Regions from separate parts of the Rhizobium acaciae genome, predicted to be linked through region 1. Evidence: predicted binding sites of a transcription regulator. Region 1 holds the regulator's gene; each other region holds the start of a gene.
The links. Region 1 encodes LexA, which represses DNA repair genes until DNA is damaged. Its sites were predicted from a motif close to TGTTCNNNNTGTGTTCNG; they were not measured.

Region 1 (5,917 bases):
CTCGTGCACCATGGTGTGGTGCGTGACGCGGTAATCGAAATCCTTCTTCTGCACGGTGGTCGGCAGTTCGCCGTAAAGCAGGAGGTAGCAGACCTCGAGGAAGTCGCCGTGCTCGGCGAGCTGCTCGATCGGATAGCCGCGATGCAGCAGGACACCTTCGTCGCCGTCGATGTAGGTGATTTTCGATTCACAGGATGCGGTCGAGGTAAAACCCGGATCGTAAGTGAAGGAAGCCGTGTTCTTGTAGAGGGCACCGATATCGATGACGCTCGGGCCGATCGTGCCGCTTTTGACAGCAAGGTCGACAGACTTGTCACCGATTTTTATTGTAGCGCTTTGATCCGTCATGCTGATCCTCCGAAATGGCGGTGGCGCCATAAAAGCGCCATAGGGGTTAAGCGTCCTCACCGATAGCTATATGATCGCGAAGCTAATGCCAAGTTACCGTGATGGCATTTTGTGCATTGCGGTATCACCTTTTAGGCACTGCAGCGATGAGCCGCACGCATATCGGAAGCCGATGATTCGACTGGTCTTTTGGCGCTCGCGATTTTCCCTCATATTTCAATCGATTATTCTTGCTGGATTTGATTGGAGGTTGCATTCTGGCCGCATTCGCAGCCGGGCTTGGGCGGTTCATGCAGGAGTTGACGACAGTCGAATTGCGGCCGGAAGCAGGCGAAGGCCTTGCCGACACCTCCAGTTTTTCACCACCTGCCGTGGTGACGCGACCGACACGGACGCAGTCGGCTACACCATTGCGCCACCGGGTGCCGGCCGCAGCGTCGCAATTGCTGCGTGCCGGCATGCGCATGCTGGGCGAGGAGGCGGACCATGGCCGCCTGTTGCTCTTCTCGCCGGTCTTCCTCGGCGCCGGGTCAGCCGTCTGGTTTCTCGCGGCATCGGATTTTTCTCTCGTTGCATCACTGCTCTGCCTGTTGGCGCTGACCGTGGCGGTTCTCATCGCCAGCCGCAGCCGGGCGGCAGTGCGGGCAACGCTGCTGGCGCTCTCGCTCGTGGTCTGCGGCATGGTCACGGCGCAGTTCGAGAGCCGGCGGGCTTCGACCGTGATCCTCGATTCATCAGTGACGACAACGGTGACCGGCCGTGTCGAGCGGCGCGAAGGCGATGGTCGCGGGCGGTGGCGCTACATTCTTGCGGTCACCGGCACTAAGGCACCGGAACTGAAGCGGCGGCCGGAACGCATAACCGCCATCGCCCGCGGCGCGGACGCGGCCTTCGAGATCGGCGATATCATCACCGGCAGGGCGCGCCTGACGCCGCCGGCAGGTCCGGCACTTCCCGAACTCAACGACTTTTCCTTCGGTGCCTATTTCGATGGCATCGGCGCCAACGGCTTCTTCTACGGTGCACCGACGAAGGTCGATGCGCAAGCTGGTCCCCAGGCTGCCAGATCGACGGCGGAAACGCTGCTCGAAGGGCTCTACCGGCTGCGCAGCGGTATTGGTGACCGCATAAGGTCGATCCTGCCCGGCGACACCGGCGCTTTCGCCGCTGCTCTGGTGACGGACGAGCGGCGTGCCATCTCGAATGAAACGACGGAGGCGCTGCGCCAGTCCGGCCTGGCTCATATCATTGCCATCTCCGGTCTCAACATGGCGCTGTCGGCCGGCATCTTTTTCGTCGGCTTCCGGATGCTGCTCAGCCTCTTTCCTGGCATCGCTGAGGCCTATCCGACGAAGAAGATCGCTGCCGCCGGCGCGCTCATCGCTGTCACCGCCTATTTCCTGATCTCGGGCTTTGCGGTCTCTGCAGAACGCGCTTTCATCATGATGGCCATCATGTTGATTGCCGTCTTCTTCGACCGGCCGTCGATCAGCCTGCGCAATGTCGCTCTCTCGGCGCTCGTCATCATCGTCATTTCGCCGTCCGAGGTCTTGGGTCCGAGCTTCCAGATGTCTTTTGCCGCGACATTGGCGCTGGTCTCGGGCTATCAGCTGTGGAAGGACCGGCGCGTCCGCGAAAACGCCTTCCTGAAGCTGCCGATCGTCAGGCCCTTGGTTACGGTTGCGGGCTTCTTCGGCGGCGTCTTCCTGACCTCGCTGATCGGCGGTTTTTCCACCGCGCTGTTTTCGATCGAGCATTTTCATCGCCTGACCGCCTACGGCCTGCCGGCGAACCTCGCGACGATGCCGATCATCTCCTTCATCGTCATGCCGGCCGGCTTGCTGGCGATGCTGCTCATGCCTTTCGGTCTGGATGTTTGGGCCTGGAAGGTCGTCGGATTCGGCCTCGATCTGGTGATCGCGGTCGCAAAGACGGTGTCCGGCTGGGATGGCAATATCGACGTCGGCCGCTTGCCCGCCTGGTATTTCGCGGTCGCCGTCGCAGGCTTTCTGCTGCTGACGCTGCTCCGCACCCGGCTGCGCCATGTCGGCACATCGATCATCGCGGTCGCAACGCTCATCCTGTTGCTTCTGCCGGTTCCCCGTCCGCCAGATTTGGTGATTTCGGAGGATGGTAGTCTCGTCGCGGTCGTCGAGGCGGCGGCAATGGCTTCCAACCGTGAAAGACCGCCGGATTTCATCTTCGACCAGTGGCAGAGAGCCCTGGTCCTGCCGAGGCACGATCCGCCGAAGATGCTGGATGGTCCTGCTATCCCGCCTGAGGGAGAAGACCGCCGCGTCAGGCTTTCCCGCGATCAGCAGAACGAAGCAAGGACCGCGATGCGAGCGGCCACAGCGGGCGGTGACGCAAACCGCTTTTCCTGCGTCAAGAAGGCCTGGTGCACATCAAGGCTTGGCAATGGTCAGGTGGTAACCGTCATCGACAATGCCGCCTATCTCGGCCCGGCATGTGACGCGGCCGATATCGTCGTGACGTCGGTCCGCCTTCGCTTCAACAATTGCCGCTCGGGTGCGACGCTCTTCACTGGTGAGACGCTGCGCAGGACCGGTTCCATCGAGTTGCGCTTCACGGGCACCGGCCTGGAGGTCGCAACCGCATTCGATGCATTGTCGCGGCCATGGATGCGCCATCGCGCCTATGACTGGCGCAGCAATAGTTTTACCGAATCGGGCCTGGCCAATGTCAGTGATAGCGGCGAATGAGACCGACGAGTTTGCCCTGAACCTTGACACGGTCCGGACCGAAAATCCGGGTCTCGTAAGCCGGGTTGGCCGCTTCCAGCGCGATCGAGGCGCCCTTGCGGCGGAAGCGCTTGAGTGTCGCTTCTTCGTCGTCGACGAGAGCAACGACGATGTCGCCAGGACTTGCGGTGCTGCCGTTGCGGATGATCACGGTGTCGCCGTCGAAGATGCCGGCGTCGATCATCGAATCGCCCTTGACCTCCAGCGCATAATGTTCACCGGAGCCGAGCATGTCCGCCGGAACGACGATGTCGTGGGTATTGTTCTGGATCGCCGAGATCGGCACACCGGCAGCGATTCGGCCCATGACCGGCACGGAGACCGAGTTGCCGTTGTCGGCGACGGGTTTTGCGGGAGCAGGAGTGGCGACCGGCTGCGGTTTGCCGAGGCTGCCCTCGATGACGCTCGGCGAAAAGCCGCGCCGCGGCTGGATGCTGGGGCTGTAGGCCTCCGGAAGCTTGATGACCTCGAGCGCGCGGGCGCGGTTCGGTAGGCGGCGAATGAAGCCTCGCTCCTCGAGCGCTGTAATCAAGCGATGAATTCCGGACTTGGAGGCGAGGTCCAGAGCATCCTTCATTTCGTCGAAAGATGGCGGAACGCCGGATTCCTTCATGCGCTCGTGAATGAAAAGGAGAAGCTCCTGTTGTTTGCGCGTGAGCATCGACGTTGTGACCTCGTGATTGAAACAAATCCAGAACAGACACTATATGTTCCATATGTGTTCCGCAAGTAGCTAAATTTCCGTAAAACTTGGCGCCAACTCGTTGAGATTTTTATTTTCATTCGCCGGATTGGCACAGAAGTCTTGCATTGAGGGTAGCGCTGTCGCACATCTCTTGCCGTTTCCAGGAGGGATATCATGGACGAGCACTCCGCCAAACCGCACCCGCTGGATCATGTCGTGCTGCCGGTCGTCCATATCGATCTGGCGCGCGAGAGGCTTGGCAAGCTCGGCTTCACCGTTGCCGCCGATGCGCGCCATCCCTTCGGAACGGAGAATGCCTGCGTCTTCTTTGCCGACAAGACCTATTTGGAGCCGCTCGGGATTGCGAGCGTCGAGGAGAGCGAAGCATCGGCGCGCCAAGGCAATGTCTTCACCGCCCGCAACCAGGCCTTCCGTTTCCGCTGTGGCGAGGAGGGGCTTTCGGGGCTGGCTTTCGGCAGCAAGGATGCCGGCATCGATCATCAGAATTTCGTTGGCAACGGATCGAGCGCCGGCGAGATGCTGCAATTCACCCGACCGATGACGATGCCGGACGGTTCCGAGGCGATTGCCGGCTTCAAGCTGGCCTTTGCCGGGGACCTGTGCGCGCCTGATCTCCTGCTTTTCACCGTCGAGCGCGTCAATCCGCTGCCGGCCGACCGCGCCGCGCTGGAGACGCACGCCAATGGTGTCACCGGCATAGTCGAGATCGCGCTTTGCACCCCGGAACCGGCAGCCTTCGCCGCCTTCGTCAGCCTTGCCGTGGCGCAATCGGCAGTCGAGAAAACCGGTTTCGGCGTCTCTATCGCGGCGTCGAATGCAAAAATCAGCCTGATGACGCCGGAAGGGCTGGAGGCCTATTTCGATATCGCCGGCTCATCCGCAGATCGCGGCCTGCGCGGCCGGGCAATCCTCTTCGCTGTCGCCGATCTTGCCGTGACAGAAGCGTATTTGGCTGCTAACGGGGTGACATACACGCGCAAGAACAATCGCATTCTGGTGAAGCCCGCGCCCGGGCAGGGCACGCTCTTCGCCTTCGAGGAAACACGATGAGCACTGATACGAATTCCGAAGTCAGGATCGGCGAAGGCCAAGGCCAGGTCACTTTTTCCAATACCGGCCGCCTGTCGCTGATTGCCGGTCCCTGCCAGATGGAGAGCCGCGACCACGCCTTCATGGTTGCCGGCACGCTGAAAGAGCTTTGCGGAAAGCTCGGCATCGGCCTCGTCTACAAGAGCTCCTTCGACAAGGCGAACCGCACCTCGCTGTCGGCCGAACGCGGTATCGGGATCGAAAAGGGCATGGAGGTCTTTGCCGACCTCAAGAAGGAATTCGGCTTTCCCGTCCTGACCGACGTTCATACCGCCGAGCAATGCGGGGAGGTGGCAAGGGTCGTCGATGTCTTGCAGATCCCGGCCTTCCTCTGCCGCCAGACCGACCTTCTCATCGCCGCCGCCAAGACCGGCCGCGTCGTCAATGTCAAGAAGGGCCAGTTCCTCGCCCCTTGGGATATGAAGAACGTTCTGAAGAAGCTCAATGCCAGCGGCAATCCGAACGTGCTGCTGTGCGAGCGCGGCGCCTCATTCGGCTACAATACGCTGGTCTCCGACATGCGTTCTCTGCCGATCATGGCGGCGATGGGCGCGCCCGTTATCTTCGATGCAACCCATTCCGTGGCGCAGCCGGGCGGGCAGGGCGAATCCTCCGGTGGTCAGCGGGAATTCGTGGAAACGCTGGCGCGCGCAGCGGTCGCTACCGGTATTGCCGGCGTCTTCGTCGAAACCCACCAGGACCCCGACAATGCCCCTTCGGACGGCCCGAACATGGTCTATCTCAAGGATATGCCGCGGCTTCTCGAAAAGCTGCTCGCCTTCGATGCGGTCGCCAAGGCTTGACGTTCAACAGTCTGACATGATCGTGCTATAGGCCACATCCGAACGCTGGTCCGAAGGCTATTGCAGCATTGTAATTTGCACGCCTTCGACTAAGACAGGTTTCTAACCATTTATCACCCACCGAGCAGGAAGAACCCATGACTGCAATCACCGATATCATCGCCCGCGAGATTCTCGATAGCCGTGGCAACCCCACCGTCGAAGTCGAT
Region 2 (5,917 bases), on a different contig from region 1:
CTCATCCGCCTGCCGGCACCTTCTCCCCGAGGGGAGAAGAGGACATGCAGCAACCCCTCCGTTCCTCGCGCGCCCCTTTCAGAGAGCATGCACTTCCTTCTCATTTGCCCGGTCTTCTTTGGGCGACCTATTCGGAAAGCAGCTCGTCCGTCTCAGGACCGTCCTCGGTCTTGCGCAACGGCCTGAAGCTCATCCGGTGCAGCGAACAGGGGCCGTGCCTCTCGATGCCGGCGCGGTGTTGCGCCGTGCCGTAGCCCACATGCGCGGCAAAGCCGTAATCCGGAAACACGCTATGGGCCCGGGCCATCATCCGGTCACGCGTCACCTTGGCGACGATCGAGGCGGCGGCGATCGAGACCGAGCGGGCATCGCCCTTGACCACCGCCTGTCCGGGGCAATCGAGGCCGGGCGGCACGTCGAGCCCGTCGGTGAGCACGTAGCTGGCCGGAATGGCGAGGCTGCAGATAGCGCGGCGCATGGCGTCGAGGCTTGCCTTGCGGATATCCGTCTCGTCGATGCGCGTCGAACTGGAGGAGGCGATGGAGACGGTCGCAGTCGCCAGAATCTGCACGAACAGTTCCTCGCGCCGTTGCGCCGAAAGCTGCTTGGAATCGTTCAGCCCCTCAGGGATGCGCTTCGGATCGAGAATAACGGCGGCAGCCACGACGGGTCCCGCCAGCGGCCCGCGGCCTGCCTCATCGGCGCCGGCGACCGGCCAATGGCCGGCCTTGCGGGCTTTGAGTTCCAGTCGAAAATCCGGCACGAGCGGAGCCGTGTCGAAAAGCAGGGGAGAATCGGGTGGCGTGCGAGGTTTCATGCGGCTGAACCTCGCACGCCAACCCGATTTCCCGCAAGTCCCCGGATCAGGGCGGCGGCCGGGGACCGGTCCGGCGGATGGTGGCGGTCAGGGCCATCCGCGGGAATTGCGCTCGGGGCTCGAAAACAGGCGGTTTTGTCGAGATGCCGATGCGCAAGCTTGAAGCAATTCCAGGAAAAGTGCGGAGCGGTTTTCCGTCTGGAATTGCGTAAAAGGTTAGAGGTAATTCCAGGAAAAGTGTGCAGCGGTTTTTCGTCCGGAATTGCGTAAAAACAAAAGGTTAGAGCAACGACAGCTGCACGCCGCTGCCATCCGGCGGTACGAACAGATCGTCGCGCAGCGGCACGCTGCGTCGCGTCAGGCCGAAACGTCTGGCGGCCATTTCAAAGCGCCGGGCGATCTGCCAGGCATAGGGGCCGGCGCCCTTCATGCGCTTGCCGAATTCGGCATCGTAATCCTTGCCGCCGCGCATCGAGCGTACCAGCGACATCACATGCCGGTAACGATCGGGATAATGCTGCAGCAGCCAGTCGCGAAACAGCGGGCTGACCTCGAGCGGCAGTCTGAGGATGACATAGCTCGCCTCGGCAGCACCCGCAGCCTTTGCCGATTCGAGGATACGCTCCAGCTCGTGGTCGTTTAGCGCCGGGATGAGCGGGGCGGCCATGACAGCCGTCTGGATTCCTGCTTCCGCAAGGGTGTGGATCGTCTCCAGCCGCCGCGGCGGTGTGGCGGCACGCGGCTCCATCGTCCGGGCAAGCTTGCGATCCAGCGTGGTCACCGAGATGCCGACGCGCACCAGGTTCTTACCTGCCATCTCCTGCAGGATGTCGAGATCGCGCAGGATCATCGCCGACTTGGTGACGATCGATACCGGATGGTTCGCCTTGTTCAGCACCTCGAGAATGCCGCGCATGATGCGCCATTCCTTCTCGATCGGCTGATAGGGATCGGTATTGGTGCCGATCGCGATCACCCGCACCTTGTAGCCGGGCTTGGCGAGCTCCCGCTCCAGCAGCTTTGCCGCATCGGGCTTGGCAAAGAGCTTCGTCTCGAAATCGAGCCCCGCAGAAAGCCCCATATAGGCGTGTGTCGGCCGGGCGAAACAGTAAATGCAACCGTGCTCGCAGCCGCGATAGGGATTGATCGAGCGGTCGAAGGAAAGATCCGGCGATTCGTTGCGGGTGATGGCCGTGCGCGGTTTTTCGACCTGCACTTCCGTCTTGAACGGCGGCAGCTCTTCCCACGTCTGCCAGCCATCATCGACGGTCTCCCGCTGCAGCGTCTCGAACCGGCCTGTCGGGTTCAGTCCTGCCCCACGCCCACGCCGCCGATCGACCTCGACTCTCAGACCTGAGGACACGATCATCGCATCGGCAATATCTGCCGTATTGGCAGGCGCGAATGCGGGCTGCCCTGCCAGGGACTGCTCTCTCATCGGATTCTCCCGCGGCGGAAAGCCATCGCCTCCGCCCATTTTGCTGATTAAATTCCTATCCGCAAAACAAGAACAAGGCAAGAACAAAATGAGGAAAACGATGCTGGCAAAATTTTGTGCGGCGCATTATAAATAGTCAATGTTGACGGTTGTTCTCGAATGTCAGGATCAGGAATCTGAGCTGGCACAGACTTTATCGGTATTGGTGGCAGGCGCGGTGGAGGGGCTGGTGAGCGATGTGGTCGTGCTCGATCACGGCTCGCGCGATGGCACCTCGCGGGTGGCCGACGCCGCCGGCTGCCGCTTCCATTCGCAATGGGATATCAAGGACATCGTCCGCGCAGCCCGCGGCGAATGGCTGCTCTTCGTCGAGCCGGGCGCAAGACCCCAGGCCGGCTGGATCGATGAGGTCGCCGAATATATGGCGCTGAACAAGCTGCCGGCGCGCTTCACCGCTTCACGCGGCTACCGGCGCCCGTTCTTCCAGCGTGTCGGCCGGGCCGTGCCGCCGCTGGAGCTTGGTTTGCTGATGCCGAAGAAGCTGGCGCTCGCCACCGCCAAAAGCGGCATGCGGCTCACCGAGTTCGTCAAGGGCCAGAAGCCGCGCCGCTTGGCGAGCGAAATGATTCCGTCCTGGGTCGCGCGCGCTGCTCGATAGGGCCGTCACCCTCTCCATGAGCAAAAGATGGCGCCCAATAGGATTTCGCGCTATAATTCAAACATGGCGCCGTGGAAGCGCCTCGCTTCAACGGAATGGCCATGGAATGCCGGTGAACGGCAGAACAGGTCACCGAAAATCTCCTTTTCTGCCGGGTTCCCGGCGAAAGGAGGTGCGTCATGGCACGCGGCAGGATCTACGGCGTACGCGGTATGATCTATGGCCTGCTGGCCGTCATATTGCCGACATTGGTGATCGCGCATCCGCATTCGGCAGCATCGCAGATGATGCGCAGTTGCGCAGGCCGACCCGAAATCGTCAATTTCCTCGACAAGAACTTCGCCGAAAAGCTCACGGCAGTCGGACTGATCAACCAGAACGCCGTTCTCGAGGTCTATGCCGCCGAAAGCGGCACCTGGACACTCATCGTCACGAACGTTCACGGCATGAGCTGCGTCCTGCTGTCGGGTGACAGCTGGGACACCATGCCCGCCCTGCCGGGCCTTGCGACATAGGGCAAGCGAGAACGGGTTTACTTCGTCGCGCCGCGTTTCAGGTGCTCGTCCAGGCGCGGCATGATCTCGACGAAGTTGCACGGCACGCTTCGATAGTCGAGCTGCCCTTTCAGAATGCCGTCCCAGGCATCCCGGCAGGCGCCGGGCGAACCCGGCAGCACGAAGATGAAAGTGGCGTTGGCAACGCCTGCCGTGGCGCGCGACTGGATCGTCGCCGTGCCGATCTTCTCATAGGAGATCCGGTGGAAGATGGCGGAAAAGCCGTCCATCCGCTTTTCGAACAAAGGCTCCAGCGCCTCTGGCGTCACATCGCGGCCGGTAAAGCCGGTGCCGCCGGTGGTGATGACGACGTCTATGTCTTGGTTCTCAGTCCAGGCCTTCACCCGCGCGGCAATCTTTTCGCAATCATCGGGCACGATCCCCCGGTCGACCAGCCTATGCCCCGCCTCCTTAATCCGCGCCGCCAGCGTGTCGCCTGACTTGTCCGTCTCCGGCGTGCGGGTATCCGAGATCGTGAGAACCGCAATGCCGACCGCGATGAAGGGCCGCTTTTCGTCCAGACCTGCCATCATGCGCCTCCCGAAACCGTTTCCGTCGCCTGGAAATACCAGTCGAGGCGCGCCTCGTGAAGAGCTGCCGCCGCGTCTTTCGCAGCCGCCATCGTCGCAAAGATGCCGAAACAGGTGGCGCCGGAACCGGACATGCGGGTCAAAAGCGCGCCATGGGCCTGCAACATCGCCGAGATCGCCGCGATCTCGGGCACGAGTTCGCGCGCCGGCGGCTCCAGGTCGTTGCGGGCAGCAGCAATCGCCGCGAGCCAGTCGGCAGTCTGAGACCGGCTCAGTGCCAGGCTCAGAGCCGGATTGTTTTTCTCCGCCAGCCGGCGGAAAACCTCGGGCGTCGAGACGCCCTTCAGCGGATTGGCGAGCACCATGGCAAAGGCCGGCAGCTCCGGCACGGATTCGAGCTCTTCGCCGATGCCGCGGGCAATCAACGGCCGGCTCTCAAGGCACATCGGCACGTCGGCGCCGAGCTTCAGGGCGAGAGCTGCGAGCGCCTCCTCGGGCAACGTCGCGCCCCAGAGCCGCGTCAGCCCGCGCAGCGTCGCAGCCGCATCCGCCGAGCCGCCGCCGATGCCGGAGGCGATCGGTAGGTTCTTTTCCAAATGGATGCGGATGGGAAAGGCGAGGGGACCGATCGCCGCGCGCAGGAGATCGCGGGCCTTCAGCACCAAGTTGGTGCCGCTGCCGCCGGCAAGTGTTCCGCCAAAACGGCCCGACAGGGTGAACGCATCGGTCGGCGACGGCACGAAATCCAGCCGGTCGCCGTGATCTGCAAAGGTCACCAGCATATCGAGCAGATGATAGCCATCCGGCCGCTGGCCCGTCACATGCAGGGCCAGGTTGATCTTCGCGCGAGCTTCCTCGGTGATGCTGGAGCATGATGCCGAAAAGTGTGAGCGGTTTTCGGACGACATCATGCTCTATTTCTTTGACCTGTTTCCGGCCAAGTCCTTTTCAGGCATGCCTCCCGCCCGTCAGGATTTCTTGTCGACCGGCGGCGGGATAACGGGTGCCGGATCCGGCTGCTTCTTGTCGGCCGCCTTGGCATCGTCGGTGGCGGGGGGCAGGCCGTTGGCGACCTTGTCCTTGATCTTCGGGATCTCGGCAGCTTCGGGCTCGGAGCCGAGCGCCCGGTTCCACTGGTAGACGGCCTCGAGCTTGCGCCCGACGCGCCAGTAGGCGTCGCCGAGATGGTCGTTGATCGTCGCATCGCCGGCCTTGATCTGTGCAGCCCGCTCCAACTCGTCGACGGCATCGTCGAAGCGGTTAAGGCGGAAATAGGCCCAGCCGAGCGAATCGATGATGTAGCCGTCGTCGGGACGAAGGTCGACGGCCTTCTTGATCATGCCGAGACCTTCGTCGAGGTTCCGGTTCATGTCGATCCACGAATAGCCGAGATAATTCAGTACCTGCGGCTGGTCGGGATTGAGCTCCAGCGCCTTGCGGAAGTTCGGTTCCGCCTGGTCCCACTTCTTCAGCCGCTCATAGGCAATGCCGCGCTGGAAGAAGACGCTCCAGTTGGCGCGGCCGGGAATGGGGCCGATCGTTTCGACGGCCTTGTCGTAATTCGCGGCCATCGCCTGGTAGTCCTTGGCGTCGGAGAGCACGCTGCCATAGGCGAGGTAACTGCGGATGTCCTTCGGGTCTGAGGCGATCAGCGCCTGCAGGTGCTTGCGCGCCTCGTCCACCTTGCCGCCCTGGGCAAGGGCAAGGCCGAGCTGCAGCTCGGAGATGCGCCGCATCGGCGAATTCTCCGGCACCTTCTTGTAGAGCGCGATGGCGCGGTCCATCTGGTTCTGCTTCTCGGCAATGCCGCCGAGCAGCACCAGCGTATCGGCGCTGTTCGGATCGAGCGCATTGGCCGTCTGCAGATACAGCGAGACGATGTCCTCGGCGCCGTCGCGGTTCAGCGCGCCGCCCACCGAA
Region 3 (5,917 bases), on a different contig from region 1:
GTGCCGAAAATATCGAGCCGCTCCAGCCTGCCGGCGGCGGCGAGAAGAGCGCGCGGGATGAGATGGGTCTCGGGTTGATGGCGCTCGGCGAGCTCGCCATCTGGATCGGCTCCAGCCGCATTGAAATAACGCAGTGCGGCAAAGCGGATGCCGTAGGCAGCGGCAAAATCCTCGAGCGCCATTTCGAAGATCAGCTTAGTGCGTCCATACGGATTGACCGGATGCTGCGGGCTTTCCTCCCGTATCGGCAGCGAGGCGGGGACGCCATAGGTGGCGCAACTGCTCGAAAAGACGATCCGGTCGATATCCTGGTCGAGGCAGGCCTCCAGCAGTGTCAGACTGCCGACGACGTTGTTCCGGTAATATTTTCTCGGCATCTCGACGGATTCGCCGACATAGGCATTGGCACCGCAATGGATGACGCAATCGGGCGAAAACTCCGCAAGGGTCCGGCGCAGCGCGGCTGCGTCGGCAAGTTCCGCCCGGATGAGCGGCCCCCAGCGGACGCTGTCGGCGTGTCCCGTCGAGAGATTATCGTAGGTAACCGGGATCATGCCGGCGCGCGACAGCGCTTTGCAGATATGACTGCCTATGAAACCGGCGCCGCCGGTGACGAGGATGTAGCGGGGCATCTCATGCGACCTCCGCCTTCTCTGTGCCGGCGAGCAGCCCGTCGAAATACTCGACGGTGCGAGCCAGGCCGGTTTCGAGCCCGATGCGGGGCTGCCAGTTCAGTTCGGCCATGGCCCGGGAAATATCCGGCCGCCGCTGACGGGGGTCGTCGGTGACCGCCGGCAGGTGCACGATCCGGGAACGCGAGTTCGTCAGGTCCCGGATGATTTCCGCCAGGCGTCGAACGGTCATTTCGGTTGGATTGCCGAGGTTGATCGGGCCGTTGCAGGCGCTGCCGGCGGCCGAAAAACGCAGGAAACCCTCGATGAGATCGTCGACATAGCAGAAGGAACGGGTCTGCTGGCCATCGCCATAGATCGTCAGATCCGCGTTGCGCAGGGCCTGCACGATGAAATTGGAAACCACCCGCCCGTCGTCCAGGCGCATGCGCGGTCCATAGGTGTTGAAGATGCGGCCGACCTTGATGTCGACGCCATAAGTCCTGTGATAGTCGAAAAACAGGGTTTCGGCGCTGCGCTTGCCCTCGTCGTAGCAGCCGCGCGGTCCGATCTGGTTGACATTGCCGCAATAGGATTCGTGCTGCGGGCTGTGGATCGGGTCGCCATAAACCTCAGACGTCGACGACTGGACGACGACCGCGCCGGTCTTTCGTGCGCAATCCAGGGTATTGACGGCGCCGAGCACGTTGGTGAGCAGCGTCCCCACGGGATCCCGCTGATAGTCGGGCGGGGAGGCCGGAGAGGCGAAATTGAAGATAAGCGACGCTTCGATGTCGAAGGGCTGGCGAACATCATGCTCGACGATGTGGAAGCGCGTGTTCGACGCAAGATGATCGACATTCGCACGGCGGCCGGTGGAAAAATTATCGAGGCATATGACACGGTGGCCGCGCTGCAAAAGCCTTTCGCAGAGATGTGAACCGAGGAAGCCTCCCCCGCCATTCACAAGAACGGTGCGCAACGTTTGCGCTACCGGTATGCCTGACGCTTCAGAATAGCCTTCGTTGGGAACGAAACTACGCATTACAAACTCCTTCCCATGTATTTAGTCTTTTGATTTATTTATGCACCTCAAGTCTTCCTTATCTGCTCGAATGTTCGTGAGTCTCCCTATAAAGCCGTGAATAACTTTGTAGTTATTCTTTGGATAACTGAACTACTACTCAAATGATAAGACGATTAGCGTGAAGGTCAACTTTAAAAATTCCAAGTATCCAAAATAATTACACAAGTATTCTTCAAGGTAACAAATGATTAATCACACTTAACCCTTCTCTGCCACAGTGCTTTCACCCGCCGCTCAAGCTCCACTCAATGCAGCCAATATAAAAGGGAAGGCGGGAGATTGGCCGCGCTCAACTGCACCGCCGGTCTTGCATCCGGAAGCGCCATATGCGAGGGGTTTTGGCCATGTTAGAAAAACAAGATACAACGCAGCTGAAAGGCCGCCGTTTCCGCTTGGCGATGTTCGTCTGGGGAATGGCGCTTGTTGCGATCGGACCAACGGCTTGCGCGGTCGTTGATGACGATATCGCGATCGTCGCGAAAAAGAACATCGTCGTGGTCGAGGCGCCGCGCGTTTCCCAGGCCTATGCCTATCCGGCAAATCGCGTCGGGCGCGCGGCTGCAGCAACGGTCCGCACGGTAGCCTATCACGGCTCGGCGCCTTATATCTGCTCTCCAAGCGGCTTCGGACAGAAGTCGCGCTGCTTTGCACGCCCCCCAATCTGAAGCAAAAGCGTCAGATCAATTGCGCCAGCGGCCCGACATATCGTCTTCACCGGCCGGATGCTCATTGAAGAAACGGGATGCAGCTTCCGTGCGGTTTCGGACGTTCATCTTCTTGTAGATGTTGCGGACGTGAACCTTCACGGTATTTTCGGAAAGATGCAGCTTGTCGGCGATGATCTTGTTCTGCGTGCCCTTGCATATGAGATCCAGGATCTGAACCTCACGGGTGGTCAAAGCGGAGATGCTGTCGCGTCTCAGCTTGAGCGCATTGCTTCGGGCCGCATCGACCGATTTTGTCTGATAGAGCGAAGGCTCCAGCTGGGCGTTTTTGTTGGTGAGGCGATTGAGAAGTGCTGACGGAAAATGTTCGCCGCCCTTCATCAGCAGATCCACTGCAGCCATGAAGACATCCAGCCGCAGGTTGAGTGGCAGGACGCCATCGATGATCCGCGCTTCTACCAGCCGGCTGACATAGGGCTCGAGCATGTCGATCGCTTCGACGACAAGTCCGATCGAGGTTTCAGGGTGGTTTTCGCGGGCAGCCTGCAGCGCTTCGTGAAGCTCCGGGCCGGGTATATGATAGAATAAAACGAGTTTCATATCGCTGGCATCTTTTTCCAGCATCGGCTTTGTACTCGTTATGCTTGCCACTTCACAGTTCGGAAATTTCTTTGCCAGTGCTTCTACCATGCATTCGGAAAACAGATCCGCCTTGGCCACCACTAGTATAGTATCTCCGGACGAACCCAACTTCCTCCCCTGGTCCGCATTCTCCATTCCTGAGCCTGTCATGAACATATACGCCTCCCCTAGCGTTACACTTTACTCAACTTGGCGCGATGGTGGGTATTAGATAGTAAGAAATGCCGACCCCAAATGTCATCGCTTTATTTTTTAGACATTTCTTAATTATGTTAATACGGATTGAGAAGGAAGGAAATGGCCCAAAGTGATTAGTTTTAGCGGGCGAAAAACGATACGATACAAAGCTTTGGTTGTATTTTCACCGCAATAGATACTTCAAGGATATATTTGCTCCGACTATAAATGATCAGTTGAATGTAATATTTCAGTACAAATTGTCATATTTTAGTTATGCGGTGCGGGCCGAGTATGAGACGGGAAACGTCGAAAAGTGCCCCTCAACCCCGCGGGGCGAATGCCGGGAGCTCCGGATTATCGCTGCTCGCCGGCGCCGCCGAACAGATCTTTAGTACTCCGACGACAGGTGCTGTCCGAGGGCTATTCGGGCAGGGCAGATCCGCCTTAGCCCGAATTGGTGTCTATCCGATCCGCATTTTTTCCAGCATTCTGTGATCGTCGTCCAAGTGGCGGCATGGAAAAGCCAGGTATTGTCATGCGTTTTGGATACACGGCCTCCATTTAGGGCAACTCAACGAAAAGAAAACCTGACTACTCCCTATCCTTTTCAGGATTCGGAGCCGGATATGTGCGGCCTTGTACTGAGTACGTACGTTCCCAATACCAACGGTTTGATCAACAAATCGCGAAGAAGCTGCAGATGACTGGTATCGAATACATCTGCCGATGTTAACCGCATCGGAGCGAGCGCGAGTAAAATCCCATTTGAGATGAGAGGGATTTCGAAAAGCTGCTCCGGTTTTTTTCTGGAGAGAGTGCAATGTCTGACGACATCGAAATCACAAAGGTCGGGGCGCTTGCCGACGGCTTTGCAAACAGTGCTATCAATTCCACTGAAATCGAGGACGATTCGACCGGCTATGTCGGCGGCGTCGCCAATGGCGACAATCGCGACAATACCGACAACAGCGTCGACGTGGACGTCAAGGCTGAGATCGATGTTGCCGCCAACAACGGCGACAACCGCGACAACGAATATGACTGGAGCTACAAGTCCGACGACGATACGAGCACCAAGACCACGACGATCACCGATACCGACACCAAGACCGACTACGACTGGAGCTATGACAGCAAGACGTACAGCGACAACGACACCGACACCAAGACGATCACGGACACCGATACGAAGACCGTGACCGACACCGATATCAAGACCGTTACGGAGACGGATACGGATACGAAGACGGTTACCGACAGCAACAACACCTCCGACAGCTTCAACAAGACGGACACAGACTTCGCCGTCATCGAGGACGTCAAGGACTCCAATCTCGGCGTTGCCGGACACGACCTCACCTTCAACCTCGGGGACGACTTCTCCTTCACTCTCGACGTCGACAACATCCTGAACAATTCGCTGACCGGCGCAGGCAATGACAGCGGCTTCAGCGCGGTCCAGGCGAACCATCTGGCCGACCAGGATAGCGCCTGGAACACCAAGATGGACAACGCAGGCGCTCAGAACCACCTGAATGCCAATGGCGGCACCGCCGACAGCGCAGAAGGCATGGAGATGGACGGCAAAGGCTGGGATCTCAAGGCCGGCGACGACGCCGCTGGTTCGAGCGCGGCCGATGCTTCGGCGATCCTTGCCAATTCCGGCTTCCACCTCGAGCTCGTTCAGGGTGCGAACCTGCTCAGCAATACGGTCGACTCCAGCGTCATCGGCGGCAATTCTCATGCCTCCGACGTCGGCGAGGACACCAGCACCTGACACTGACCTCCAGCGACCAAGACGAACTGCACCGGCTCAAGCCGGTGCAGTTTGACTGCTTGAAAACGATTTGACGACCACACCACGGCTCCCGGCGGGCGCCACCAAGGCCGATCGTCATCTCGAATGGGAGGGCCGAACCATGCATATCGAGAAGATTTCGGAAATCATTGCGCACTTCATCGGTCTCTTCGAGATGACGACCGACGAGATGAGGTTGCGTACCAACTATGCCGAAGGCGCAGGACCGGGCGCGGATGGACCGGCTCTGCCGGATCAGGATGCCTTTACCGCCGCCTTCTCTTCCGATCTCCAGCTCAAGGATTACGATCCGGGCATCGATTACAAAAGCGGCAGCTACGAAATCGAATTTGGCCCGGCGCGCCATTTCGGCCGCGTCTTCGAAGAGAGCCTCGAGAAGCTGGCGGCGATCGCCGGAAAGGACATCCCGTTACCGCATTTCGGCGATCCTACAGATATCGTGCTCACGGATGAGCCGGAACTGACAATCTTTGCCGGGCCTGGTTCGGCGATCAGTCATGTCCTCCAGGTCAACGCTCTCTACGACGACGACTATCTCGATATGACGGATGGCGTCCATGCGCCGCGGGACACGAGCTTCGTCATCGAGCAGCTCGCGGATTTCAGCACAAAGGCCGAGATCTTCACGCCTTTTGCAAGCCTCCACCGGACAGATACCTATGATGGCGCGCTGAAAGTCGCCGAGGATCTCGAAGTCTATATCCAAAATGCTCAAAATACCGAGGACAGCGGGACAACTTCGCTCCGCACCGACGCGACGCATGAGTTCGTCCGCCTCGATCCCGGGGTCAACGACACCGTTTACATCAATGGCAAGGCCGAGACCGATATACCGGTTCTCGACGACTTCCTGCCCGACCGCGGTCTCGCCAAGCTCCCGGAAGAGCCCGATGACAGCAATACATCCGTCGAG
Region 4 (5,917 bases), on a different contig from region 1:
GCATCTGTTTTCGACACCAAACCATCGTTTCCAGTGCGGAAAACCGAGCTTGCGCACATTGGTCGTGCCGCGGTCGGCCTCCATCCGGATCAGTTCCTCGAGATCGAATGGCTTGCCTTTCGCCGCAAGTTTCTCGGCCTTGATTTTGGCCGCCTTCTCAAGGGCAAAGCGCGGCGAGGGCAGTCCCCAGCGCGCATGGACCAGCTGCTTCTTTCCGTCGGCGGTGTTGCGGACGATCGGCCCCATCTGATCCGGGTTCATCTGGTAGGCCGGCATCAGGTTGATCAGGCTTTCAGCGTCCTGGGCCCATTTTGCGACCCAGTCCCTGTCTTCCATGCGATACAGGTTGCACATGCTAGATATCTACTCCGCCGAGCTCGAATGGAGGACAATCTAGCGTATGGCGCCGGTTTCGCTAGTCGAGCCGGAAAACGTCGGCATTGTCCTGGCGTTCGCGCAGGCCCTTGTAGGATGGATGACGTAGTTTCCCGTCAGTCGACCAGGCGCGAAACTCGATCTCGGCGATCAGTGTCGGCTCGACCCAGACAATGTCGGCACTTCCGGAATAGGGCAGGGGCGGTTGCTTTCGCTTCCATCGCAGCGTGTCCAGCATCTTCCGTAACCTGTTGGCCTCGGCTTCCTTGAAGCCTGTTCCGACGCTTCCCACATGAACGAGATCGGCATCGCGGTAGGCGGCAAGCACTAATGAGCCGAAGCCGGCAGGGGACGCCGCCGACCTCTCATAACCGACGATGAAGAACGCTTCGCTCTGGATGCATTTGACTTTCACCCAATCTCCGGTCCGGCCAGAGCGATAGGGCCGGTCGAGACGCTTGCCGACGATGCCTTCCAAGCCGAGGCGGCAGACGTGCTGCAGCAGGACGGCTGGTTCGCCATCGAGTGTTTCCGATAGCCTGACGGCGCCGACTTGATCATTCTTTAGGCCGTTTAACGTGTCCTCGAGAAGGTGTCGGCGCGATCGGTATTCGACACCGCGCAAATCGTGGCCATCAAGGTAGATAAGATCGAACGCGTAGAGGACCGCGTTAGAGGCCCGGTTGCCAGCTTGTTTGTCGGATGCGCCCAGCGATTGCTGCAACAGCCCAAAATCCGGCCGCCCCTCATCGTCGAGCACGACGGCTTCGCCATCGATGATCATCGTCGCCGGCCCGAGCGCTCGGGCGGCCTGCTCTATCGCCGGAAACCGGTGCGTCCAGTCATGGCCGCCACGCGTGAGGATCCTAATCCCTTGCGGCTCGACATGAACGGCAAGGCGATAGCCATCCCATTTCAGCTCCCAACTCCACTCGTTTCCCTTTGGAGGATGGGCCTTCAGTTGCGCCAGCGCAGGCTCGACGCGCTCGGGCATGGGATCGAACAGCAGCTGTGGTTGGGCGGGATTGCGCTTGCCTCGCGGCCGGGAACGGATCGGGGCCTCGGTGTCGCGAAGGAGGGGTTTTGATCTCGGAGGCTTCGGCATGCCGACAGTTCAGCAGAAAAATCTTAAAGACACTGTGACGATGCCGACTTGTCCCCGCAATTCACACAAAGGGATTAGCGCCCGTAAACGCTCGGAAAAAATCCGCGGGCCGCTATTGGGCTGATTCTCATGGGTATTCTGCTGATTTCTAATGTTCAGGATAATATTCCCATCCTTCCGGTTGCTTGACTCTTTTATTGGGTCGGAACAGAAAGAGAACATCCGCATTTGATCGACATGATGTCGGCCGCCAACACGACCTTGAAGGGAGCCGTGAACGATGACTGCTGCCCGTGAACGGGTGATTTCCGATTTGCGCGAGCGCATCGCCTCGCTGGAGGGCGTGTCAGCCAGAAAGGCCGGCTGTCTGTCCTTCGGCGTGCCGGAAATCGATGCGGTCCTGCCGGGAGGTGGTCTGGCCTATGGCGCCCTGCACGAATTTGCCGGCGGCGGATCGGGCACGGTGGATGGTGCGGCGGCGGCGCTCTGTGCGGCGGCCATCGCGGCCCGCACCAAAGGCCCGATCGTCTGGTGCCTGACGCGCCCCGATCTGTTTTTTCCTGCGCTCGCCCAGGTCGGCCTCCATCCCGACCGGGTGATCTTTGTCGAATCCGACAGGGAAGAAGACGTCCTGGCAAACATGGAGGAAGGGCTGTCCTTCGGCGGGCTCGGCGCAGTCGTTGGTGAACTCGTTCGCCTGCCGATGGTCAGCTCGCGCCGGCTGCAGCTGGCGGCTGAGCGAACGGGCACGATGGCGCTTGCCGTGCGACGCTGGCGGCGACAGACGGAGGCCAATGATTTCGGGCAGCCGACGGCATCGACCACCCGATGGCGGGTCAGCGTCATGCCGTCGGAGGAATTGCCAGTGCCGGGTGTGGGGAGGGCCCAATGGTTGCTGGAATTGATGCGCGTGAAAGCGGGTGAATGTGCAGAGTTTCTCGTGAGGGCGTGCGATGACAAGGGTTGTCTCGATCTATCTTCCGGATCTGCCGACGGATCGCATTCGTCGCGCCGATCCGTCTATTCCGCCTGAACAGGCGATCGCCGTGATCGCCAGGAGCGGCTCGAAACGCTGGGTGTCGGCCGCCGACGCGGCCGCCAGGAAAGCCGGCGTCCATGTCGGCATGCCGGCGGCCAAAGCACAGGCGCTGTTCCGCGGCCTGATGCTGGTCGATGCGGATCCTGCAAAGGATGCTGCAGCACTCGAACGCATTACCCTTTGGGCGCTGACGCTCTATTCTCCGATTGTTGCGGTCGATGGGATCGATGGGATCGTCATGGACACCGAGGGTGCCGATCACCTGCAGGGCGGCGAGCTCGCCATGGTGACGAAGATCGCCAATCAGTTCCTGGCAAAAAAACTCACGCCCCGTGTCGCGATCGCCGACACCTGGGGTGGAGCTCACGCCTGCGCCCGCGCCATCAGCCGCGACACGGTCATCGTGCCTTCAGGTGAGACCGTCCGCGCCGTCGAAAAGCTGCCGATATCGTTGCTGCGCCTTCCCGGGAAAGTCGTCAGCGATCTGCGCACGCTTGGCTTCCAGACCATCGGCGAATTGGGCAACACGCCGCGCGCGCCGCTGACGCTTCGTTTTGGTCCGGAGATCGCTCGGCGGCTCGACCAGATGTTCGGACGCATCTGCGAACCGATCGATCCGATCCGCACCGCCGAGCTCGTCGAGGTGAGCAGCGCCTTTGCCGAGCCGATCGGTGCTGCCGAAACCATCAACAAATATGTTGGCCGGCTGGTCGTGCAACTGATCGAGGAGCTGCAAAGGCGCGGCCTTGGTGTTCGGCGCGCCGACCTGATCGTCGAAAAGGTTGACGGTACGCGGAAGGCAATCCGCGCCGGCACGGTGAAGCCGGTGCGCGACGTCGCCTGGCTGACGAAGCTGTTTCGCGACCGGACGGAAAAGATTGAGCCCGGCTTCGGGATCGAGAAGCTCACCCTGGCCGCCGTCATGGCCGAGCCGCTGGAGGAGCGCCAGAAATCCTCCTCGCTGGTCGAGGAGGAAGTGAAGGACGTGACGCCGCTGATCGATATCTACGGCAATCGTGGCCAGCGCGTGTATCGCGTGGCACCCGTTGCCTCCGACGTGCCCGAGCGCTCCGTCCAGCGCATCAGTCCTGCTGCCGATCCGGTCGAGGTCACCTGGGTCAGCCATTGGCGACGGCCGGTCCGGCTGCTGGCGCGTCCGGAACTGATTGAGGCCATCGCCTTGCTGCCGGACCGCCCGCCGGTCTCGATCACCTGGCGCGGCAAGCGCCGGAAGATCAAGCGGGCCGATGGGCCTGAGCGGATTTTTGGCGAGTGGTGGCAGCGCGACGCCGAGATGGAGGCGGTGCGGGACTACTTCGTCATCGAAGACGAGGCCGGCGAGCGCCTCTGGGTCTTTCGCTCCGGCGATGGCATCGATCCTGAAACCGGAAGCCACCGCTGGTTCATCCACGGGATCTTCGCATGAGCTATGCCGAGCTGCAGGTCACGACCCATTTTTCCTTCCTGCGCGGAGCGAGCTCGGCGCAGGAACTGTTCGAGACCGCCAAGGCTCTCGGCATCGAAGCCCTCGGCGTTGTCGATCGCAATTCGCTTGCCGGGATCGTCCGGGCGCTTGAAGCATCGCGCGCCACGGGATTACGCCTCATTGTCGGTTGCCGGCTCGATCTGGCCGACGGCATGTCGTTGCTGGTCTACCCGACCGACCGGGCTGCCTATTCCCGGCTGACCCGCCTCGTCACGCTCGGCAAGTCGCGCGGCGGCAAGAACAACTGCATTCTCCACTGGGACGATGTCATTGCCTACGCCGACGGCATGATCGGCATCCTGGTGCCGGACCTGCCGGATGATGTCTGCGCGATCCAGCTGCGCAAGATGGCCGAGCTGTTTGGGGATCGGGCCTATGTATCGCTTTGTCTGCGGCGCCGGCAGAACGACCAGCTGCGGCTGCATGAGATCTCAAATCTCGCAACACGATTTAAGGTGCGAACGGTCGTCACCAATGACGTCCTCTTCCATGAGCCAGGCCGTCGGCAGTTGCAGGACATTGTCACCTGCATCCGCACCCGCACGACGATCGACGAAGTCGGCTTCGAGCGCGAGCGACACGCTGATCGTTATCTGAAGCCGCCCGAAGAAATGGAGCGGCTGTTTCCGCGATACCGGCAAGCCCTCGCGCGAACGATGGAGATCGTCCGTCGGTGCACTTTCTCGCTCGAGGAACTTACCTACCAATATCCGGAGGAGGCGATCGTACCGGGCAAGGATGCCCAGGCTTCGCTGGAGCATTATGTCTGGCAATGCGTGCCCGATCGCTATCCCGAAGGTCTGCCGCCCGATGTGTTGAAGGTCGTGCGGCACGAGCTCGACCTCATCCGCACCATGAAATACGCGCCCTATTTTCTGACCGTCTTCTCGATCGTGCGCTATGCGCGGTCTCAAGGCATTCTTTGCCAGGGGAGGGGTTCTGCAGCCAACAGCGCCGTCTGCTACATTCTCGGCATTACCAGTATCGATCCCTCGACAAACGATCTTCTGTTCGAGCGTTTTGTATCCCAGGAGCGCGACGAGCCGCCGGATATCGATGTGGATTTCGAGCACGAGCGGCGCGAAGAGGTGATCCAGTGGATCTATCGCACCTATTCCAGAGAAAAGGCAGCGCTCTGCGCCACCGTGACCCGCTATCGCGCCCGCGGCGCGATCCGCGATGTCGGCAAGGCGCTCGGCCTGCCGGAGGATGTGATTAAGGCCTTGTCGTCGGGCATGTGGGCCTGGTCGGAGGAGGTTTGCGATCGCAATGTCCGCGAGCTCAATCTCAATCCAGACGACCGGCGCCTTGTCCTCACCTTGAAGCTCGCACAGCAGCTGATGGGTGCCCCGCGGCATCTCGGCCAGCATCCCGGCGGGTTTGTCCTCACCCATGATCGGCTCGACGATCTCGTGCCGATCGAACCGGCCACGATGAAGGACCGTCAGATCATCGAATGGGACAAGGACGACGTCGAAGCCCTGAAATTCATGAAGGTGGACATCCTGGCCCTCGGGATGCTGACCTGCATGGTCAAGGCCTTTGATCTGATCCGCGAGCACAAGGACCGCGATCTCGACCTGTCGAAGATCGAGCAGGAGGATCCTGCGACCTATGTGATGATCCGCAAGGCCGATACGCTCGGCACGTTTCAGATCGAAAGCCGCGCGCAGATGGCGATGCTGCCGCGGCTGAAACCCCGAACCTTCTACGACCTCGTGGTGCAGGTCGCCATTGTCCGGCCCGGTCCGATCCAGGGGGACATGGTGCATCCCTATCTGCGCCGGCGCGAAGGCAAGGAGGCCGTCGAATATCCGACGGCCGAGCTTGAGGCGGTCCTGGGCAAGACGCTCGGCGTACCGCTGTTTCAAGAATCGGCGATGCGGGTGGCGATGGTCTGCGCCGGCTTTAC

Region 2: a site for LexA is predicted at 2,324-2,341, ahead of OLZ32_RS09940 (PA0069 family radical SAM protein). Genes of this name have one in related genera too.
Region 3: a site for LexA is predicted at 3,977-3,994, ahead of OLZ32_RS34125 (fibrinogen-binding protein). Genes of this name have one in related genera too.
Region 4: a site for LexA is predicted at 1,684-1,701, ahead of OLZ32_RS21995 (ImuA family protein). Genes of this name have one in related genera too.

What each region holds. Positions count from the first base shown of each region.
Region 1 is NZ_JAPCZO010000007.1:222,847-228,763, forward strand. Features, by position in the region: gene gltA (citrate synthase) at 1-348, opposite strand, end outside; gene OLZ32_RS13765 (ComEC/Rec2 family competence protein) at 639-3,071, shown strand; gene lexA (transcriptional repressor LexA) at 3,052-3,771, opposite strand; gene OLZ32_RS13775 (VOC family protein) at 3,970-4,866, shown strand; gene kdsA (3-deoxy-8-phosphooctulonate synthase) at 4,863-5,708, shown strand; gene eno (phosphopyruvate hydratase) at 5,846-5,917, shown strand, end outside.
Region 2 is NZ_JAPCZO010000005.1:141,387-147,303, forward strand. Features, by position in the region: gene OLZ32_RS09935 (ribonuclease HII) at 128-817, opposite strand; gene OLZ32_RS09940 (PA0069 family radical SAM protein) at 1,098-2,255, opposite strand; gene OLZ32_RS09945 (glycosyltransferase family A protein) at 2,395-2,913, shown strand; gene OLZ32_RS09950 (hypothetical protein) at 3,093-3,428, shown strand; gene moaB (molybdenum cofactor biosynthesis protein B) at 3,446-3,997, opposite strand; gene OLZ32_RS09960 (4-(cytidine 5'-diphospho)-2-C-methyl-D-erythritol kinase) at 3,997-4,908, opposite strand; gene OLZ32_RS09965 (tetratricopeptide repeat protein) at 4,966-5,917, opposite strand, start outside.
Region 3 is NZ_JAPCZO010000031.1:62,757-68,673, forward strand. Features, by position in the region: gene galE (UDP-glucose 4-epimerase GalE) at 1-632, opposite strand, end outside; gene OLZ32_RS34110 (UDP-glucuronic acid decarboxylase family protein) at 634-1,656, opposite strand; gene OLZ32_RS34115 (hypothetical protein) at 2,043-2,363, shown strand; gene OLZ32_RS34120 (helix-turn-helix transcriptional regulator) at 2,379-3,161, opposite strand; gene OLZ32_RS34125 (fibrinogen-binding protein) at 4,006-4,962, shown strand; gene OLZ32_RS34130 (hypothetical protein) at 5,105-5,917, shown strand, end outside.
Region 4 is NZ_JAPCZO010000014.1:27,507-33,423, reverse strand. Features, by position in the region: gene OLZ32_RS22005 (SOS response-associated peptidase) at 1-354, opposite strand, end outside; gene ligD (non-homologous end-joining DNA ligase) at 416-1,480, opposite strand; gene OLZ32_RS21995 (ImuA family protein) at 1,761-2,513, shown strand; gene OLZ32_RS21990 (Y-family DNA polymerase) at 2,434-3,945, shown strand; gene OLZ32_RS21985 (error-prone DNA polymerase) at 3,942-5,917, shown strand, end outside.